2 linked regions of the Tolumonas auensis DSM 9187 genome follow. The main gene of each other region encodes a partner of the protein of the gene in region 2 in a complex. Links are inferred from orthologs where the notes say so. Each region holds a gene or a part of one and is shown on either strand. Other genes may lie near its edges. The genes, in order: trxB and trxA.

Region 1 (3,321 bases), 370 kb from region 2 along the record:
CATAGCGCTCAGGCTATCCGGTAATGCATCGGTGACAGCGACAGCAATTAATTTATCTCTCTGATAAAACTCCAGAAAAACAGGATTCAACCAGTCAGAAAAAAGAAACTGTTTGTATTGGCTGTAGCTGGGCGGATACATGCTGCCATCAAAATGTCGTTGCTGGATATAACGCTCATACAGTGCGTAATAAGCCGGTTTATCGGTATCATTTAATTGCCAGCTGATATCACTGTTTTTGTGTAACACCCGGCGCTGTTTACGGCTGGGTGCAAACTCAGCGGCCTTAATCCGTAATGACTGGCAGGCTGAGCATTGGGTGCAATGCGGGCGGTAGATATCATTACCACTACGCCGGAAACCAGCTTGCAGCAGAGCCTCATAACCGGATGCAGTCCGATAGTTGTCATCCATCAGCACAATAAGCTGCTCATATTGTTCCGGCAGGTAACTGCAGGTATGCGCGGGAGTTATACCAACCCGCAATGGCGTCGGATTCATAATGTCAGTACCTGCGGTTGCCAGCATTCAGCCGGAAATGATTGTTCGCGCAACTGAGCCAGCTGGCGTAAAAATTCTGCCCGGGGCCATTCCTGTACCCCCATGGTTTCGAGGTAACTGTTCTGCATCTGACAATCAATTAAGGGGGCATCATAACGGGAAAGGTGCCGGCATAACGCGACCAGCGCCAGTTTTGATGCATCCGTCTGCCGGTGAAACATGGATTCACCACAAAATAGTTTACCTACGCTGAGACCATACAAGCCGCCCACCAGCTGGTCGTTATCCCAGACTTCGACTGAATGCGCCTGTCCCATCTCATGCAATACCGCATACGACTGCATAAACTCACTGGTGATCCAGGTGTCTTCTGAATAGCGTCGTGGCGCGGCACAGGCAGTGACGACATCCATAAACGCGTGGTTAACCGTAAACCGCAGTGACGTTTTGTTCAGCGTTTTCCGTAATGAACGGCTGATATGCAGTTGCGCCACCGGTAAGACCCCACGGGGATCGGGTGACCACCAGAGAATGGGCTGATACGGGCTGAACCAGGGGAAAATACCATTATAGTAAGCGGTTAATAACCGGGCCGGGGACAGGTCTCCGCCAATTGCCAGCAGTCCGTTGGGCTCGGTCAATGCCTCTTCCGGTGAAGGAAAATACAGTGTGGAGTCCAGTTCAGTCAGATAAATCGTCATCAACTACATTCATTTGAAAAGACGCGCTGATCTGATAATAACCAGCATGCCCGGTTTTGTCATGGCGTCATATCGCCGCCATAAAAAATGCCGCACAAGGCGGCATTCCGGAAAAGAGAGTGAAGCGGATTATTTCGCCAGACTATCGAGATAACGTTCAGCATCAAGCGCGGCCATACAACCGGTGCCGGCAGACGTGATTGCCTGACGATAGATGTGATCCGCCACATCACCGGCAGCAAATACACCTTCAATACTGGTCTGAGTGGCAAAACCATCACTGCCGCCTTTGACTTTCAGATAGCCGTTCTGCATTTCAAGCTGGTTATCAAAAATAGCCGTGTTCGGGCTATGGCCGATAGCGATAAAGGCGCCCATCACTTCCACATCTTCCACGGAATCATCTTTGAGATTGCGCAGACGTACACCTGTCACACCCATCTCATCGCCCAGCACTTCTTCCAGTGTGCGATCCAGATGCAGCTTGATGATGCCTTGTTCAACCTTGTCATACAGACGCTTGATCAGGATCTTTTCTGAGCGGAAGGTGTCACGACGGTGGATCAGATGAACTTCTGACGCAATATTGGCCAGATAGAGTGCTTCCTCCACTGCGGTATTTCCGCCGCCAACGACCGCCACTTTCTGACCACGGTAGAAGAAACCATCACAGGTCGCGCAGGCCGATACGCCACGGCCTTTAAATGCTTCTTCAGAATCCAGACCCAGATAACGGGCAGAGGCGCCGGTCGCAATGATCAGCGCATCACAGGTGTATTCACCATTGTCACCTTTCAGGCGGAATGGTTTCTGTTGCAGTTCAACCGCATTGATATGATCGAAGAGGATCTGCGTATCAAAATGTTCGGCATGCGCTTTCATGCGATCCATCAGGGCCGGCCCGGTTAAGCCTTCGGCATCGCCTGGCCAGTTTTCAACTTCGGTCGTGGTGGTGAGTTGACCACCCTGTTGCATACCGGTAATCAGAACCGGATTCAGATTGGCGCGCGCCGCATAGACGGCGGCGGTATATCCTGCAGGGCCTGATCCGAGAATGAGCAGCTTACTGTGTTTTACCTGGGTCATGGAGGCATCCTTTTGTGGCTTGTACCCGAATAATAGGAAATGATGCTGGTGGGGTAAAGCAGGAGAAACCGATTAAACTAATCGGTTTTATCTATTAAATAGCATTTATGTATAAGCAGGACGGAAAACGAGCAGATAAAATACAATTTATCTGCCCGAAACGCATTTGCCGCTGAAAAACATAGGCTATGCGCTTATCGCCAGTACGCTCTCCGCGGTGACTGTTGGCAGAGCATGTGCCACACCGACTTCAGCACAGGTGAGCTGACCTCTGAACACATTCAATCCGTTGCGTAAATGTTTGTCGCTGCTGAGTGCATCGGCGTAACCCATTTTTGCCAGTTTGATAATAAAGGGCAGGGTGGCATTGTTCAGTGCCTGGGTTGATGTCCGGGCAACGGCTCCCGGCATATTGGCGACACAATAATGGACGACATCATCCACAATATAGGTGGGATTACTGTGGGTGGTCGCATGTGATGTTTCGGCACAGCCGCCCTGATCGATCGCCACATCGACAATGACCGAGCCGTTTTTCATCTTCTTTACCATTGCCGCACTGATCAGCTTAGGTGCCGCAGCGCCCGGCAATAACACGGCCCCAATCACTAAATCAGCCTCAAGAACCGCATGTTCAATTGACTCGGTTGTCGAATAGATTAGTTTTGCCGCCCCCCTGAACTCGTTATCCAGCCGGCGCAGGGTCTCGGTACTTCTATCCAGTACGGTCACATCGGCCCGCATTCCGATTGCCATGCGGGCAGCATTAGAGCCCACGACACCGCCACCTAAAATCACCACTTTGGCCGGAGCAACCCCTGGCACTCCGCTTAATAAGACGCCGGCACCACCGTGTGATCTTTCCAGCGCAGTGGCTCCGGCATGAATGGCCATCCGGCCTGCTACTTCTGACATCGGGGCTAATAACGGTAACCCTCCTTTATCATCTGTGACAGTTTCATAGGCTATACAGATTGCGCCGCTTCGCAGCAGATCCTGCGTTTGAGCCAGATCGGGTGCCAGATGCAAATAA
Region 2 (3,211 bases):
TGATGCGTATATTCTTCGATTTCAGGCAGGTTGAACGCGTAATCTTCGCAAGCGAAGCTGATTGCATGTCCGCTACGGCCAGCACGACCAGTACGGCCGATACGATGCACATAATCTTCCGCGTCATCCGGTAAATCATAGTTAAACACATGACTTACATCCGGAATGTGCAGACCACGAGCCGCCACATCAGTCGCCACCAGCACATCCAGCAGACCGGCAGTAAAATCTTCCAGGATCTTCAGACGTTTCTTCTGTGGCACATCACCGGTCAGCAGACCGACACGATGGCCATCCGCCTGCAACCAGGCATGCACATCTTCACAACCGTGTTTGGTATTGGCGAAGATGATCGCTTTTTCCGGCCAGTCTTCTTCCATCAGCGTCAGTAACAGCAGCATCTTGTCTTCGTTAGAAGGATAGAACAGCTCTTCCTTGATGCGCTGACCGGTCATTTGTTCCGGTTCGATCTGGATATGCTGCGGCTCATTCATGTGTTCATAAGCCAACTCCTGCACACGCAGTGACAAGGTGGCAGAGAACAGCATGTTCAGACGTTGCGCTGGCGGCGGCATCCGACGGAACAGAAAACGGATGTCCTTGATAAAGCCCAGATCGAACATACGATCCGCTTCATCCAGCACAACAACCTGAATGGCACCCAGGTCAATAATGCCCTGTTTCAGATAATCGATAATACGGCCAGTGGTTCCGATCAGCAGATCAACACCTTCCTGCAATACGGCCAGCTGCTTATCGTAGCCATCACCACCGTAAGCCAGCCCCATCTTAAAGCCACAGCTTTCAGACATCGGAACCGCATCGTTATAAATCTGTACGGCCAGTTCACGGGTTGGCGCCATGATCAGCACACGCGGCTGATTCTGACGACGTTCAGCACTTGCTGAATGAGTCAGTAAATAGTTGAATGTACCGGCAAGAAACGCGATCGTTTTGCCGGTACCGGTCTGTGCCTGGCCCGCAATGTTTTTCCCGGTCAGCAGCAGAGGTATAGTTTCCGCCTGAATAGGCGTGCAATTATGAAAGCCTTTAGCTTCCACGCCGGCCAGAACTTGTGGTTCCAGTCCGAGTTCAGCGAATGTGATCTCTGTAAGATGTGTTTTGCTCATGGGCAATATGCTTATTGAATTAGACTTGCAATAATAAACAGTATCCTTTAATTAGGGTAACTGTTTGGCTTTTATTTCTTGATCCCTTTAATTTGCATCTTCGTACCCCTATATTGTTTAGAGCAAACGAATTGCAAATGTGGAGTAAAAAATGAGTGACAAAATTGTACACGTGACTGATGCCAGCTTCGAGAATGACGTACTGAATGCTTCCGCCCCGGTTCTGGTTGATTTCTGGGCTGAATGGTGTGGTCCATGCAAAATGATTGCCCCGATTCTTGACGAAGTTGCAGGCGAATATGCCGGTAAACTGACTATTGCCAAGCTGAACATCGATCAGAACTCTGGTACTCCACCAAAATTCGGTATTCGTGGTATTCCTACCCTGCTGCTGTTCAAGAACGGTGCTGTTGCCGCCACCAAGGTTGGCGCACTGTCTAAAACTCAGCTGAAAGAGTTTCTCGACGCCCATCTGTAATCGTTATCCCCGGGGAGGCTTCAGGCCTCCTCTATTTTTAATAATGCCTGATTTTCATCCATTTCTCACTGCAGATAGCTGGACGCCCCGATAAATTGGTGCTAATTTGGTTAAACGATGCTGTTCATATCCGCTCGATGCGCGCTCTCCAGCAGTCAATCCAACCCTATTGCAATTCCCGAAACTACATCACCTCTATGAATCTAACTGAACTAAAGAATACCGCAGTCTCTGAACTGGTACATCTGGGCGAATCTATGGGCCTGGAAAATCTGGCCCGTCTGCATAAAAAAGATATCATTTTTGCCATTCTCAAAGCCCATGCGAAAAGCGGGGAAGACATCTTTGGTGATGGCGTGCTGGAAATTCTGCAGGATGGTTTTGGTTTCCTGCGTTCCGCTGATAGCTCTTATCTTGCCGGCCCGGATGACATTTATGTATCCCCAAGCCAGGTGCGCCGCTTCAACCTGCGTACCGGCGACACTATTTCCGGCAAAATCCGTCCGCCGAAAGAAGGTGAACGTTATTTCGCACTGTTGAAAGTTGATACCGTCAACTACGACCGTCCGGAAAATGCCCGTAACAAGATCCTGTTTGAAAACCTGACACCGCTGCACCCGACCAAGCGTCTGCGTCTGGAACGTGGTAATGGTTCAACCGAAGATATCACTGCCCGTATCCTTGATCTGGCTTCGCCTATCGGGAAAGGTCAGCGTGGTCTGATCGTGGCACCACCAAAAGCCGGTAAAACCATTCTGCTGCAAAACATTGCCCAGAGTATTACCAGCAACCATCCTGATTGCGAACTGATCGTTCTGCTGATCGATGAGCGCCCGGAAGAAGTAACCGAAATGCAGCGCATGGTGAAAGGTGAAGTCGTTGCTTCTACCTTCGATGAGCCAGCAACACGTCACGTGCAGGTTGCTGAGATGGTTATCGAAAAAGCCAAACGCTTAGTAGAACACAAGAAAGACGTGGTGATCCTGCTCGATTCGATCACTCGTCTGGCGCGTGCCTACAACACCGTGATCCCATCATCAGGCAAAGTACTGACCGGTGGTGTGGATGCCAATGCTCTGCATCGTCCAAAACGCTTCTTTGGTGCCGCACGTAACGTGGAAGAAGGTGGTTCTCTGACCATCATCGCGACTGCGTTAGTCGATACCGGTTCGAAGATGGATGAAGTGATCTACGAAGAATTCAAAGGCACCGGTAACATGGAACTGCATCTGTCTCGTAAGATTGCAGAGAAACGTGTTTACCCTGCGATTGATATCACTCGTTCTGGTACTCGTCGTGAAGAGTTGCTGACTGCGCCGGATGAACTGCAAAAGATGTGGATCCTGCGTAAGATCGTTCACCCGATGGGCGAGATCGATGCGATGGAATTCATGATCGACAAGCTTTCGCTGACCAAAACCAACGATGAATTCTTCGAGTCGATGAAACGACAACAGAAATAAATCGGGTCGGTGACCGGATAAAATAAGGGACAGCATATGCTGTCCCTTGTCATTTCTGCATCAGAATGATTTATTCCCAGTAAGGCTGCATCCCGATACCACGCTGGCGGATCTGATCCAGTTCAATCAGCTGTGGTTTT

The links.
Region 1: the proteins of trxA (region 2) and trxB are in contact, whole or in part, in a crystal structure (PDB 1F6M), measured with the Escherichia coli proteins. The link is inferred for Tolumonas auensis DSM 9187 from one-to-one orthologs.

The regions. Positions count from the first base shown.
Region 1 is NC_012691.1:2,539,937-2,543,257, reverse strand. The notes cover bases 311-3,300. They hold trxB (thioredoxin-disulfide reductase), read right to left. Parts: upstream 2,289-3,300; coding sequence 1,332-2,288; downstream 311-1,331. Other genes in these bases: ald (alanine dehydrogenase), read right to left, coding at 2,475-3,300; aat (leucyl/phenylalanyl-tRNA--protein transferase), read right to left, coding at 498-1,202; TOLA_RS11785 (arginyltransferase), read right to left, coding at 311-501. In the rest of the region: more of TOLA_RS11785, read right to left, coding at 1-310; more of ald, read right to left, coding at 3,301-3,321.
Region 2 is NC_012691.1:2,910,376-2,913,586, forward strand. Bases 65-2,944 are described here. They hold trxA (thioredoxin TrxA), read left to right. Parts: upstream 65-1,281; coding sequence 1,282-1,608; downstream 1,609-2,944. Other genes in these bases: rhlB (ATP-dependent RNA helicase RhlB), read right to left, coding at 65-1,130; rho (transcription termination factor Rho), read left to right, coding at 1,806-2,944. Also shown: more of rhlB, read right to left, coding at 1-64; more of rho, read left to right, coding at 2,945-3,071; TOLA_RS13540 (CYTH and CHAD domain-containing protein), read right to left, coding at 3,142-3,211. UniProt on the Escherichia coli protein: Participates in various redox reactions through the reversible oxidation of its active center dithiol to a disulfide and catalyzes dithiol-disulfide exchange reactions.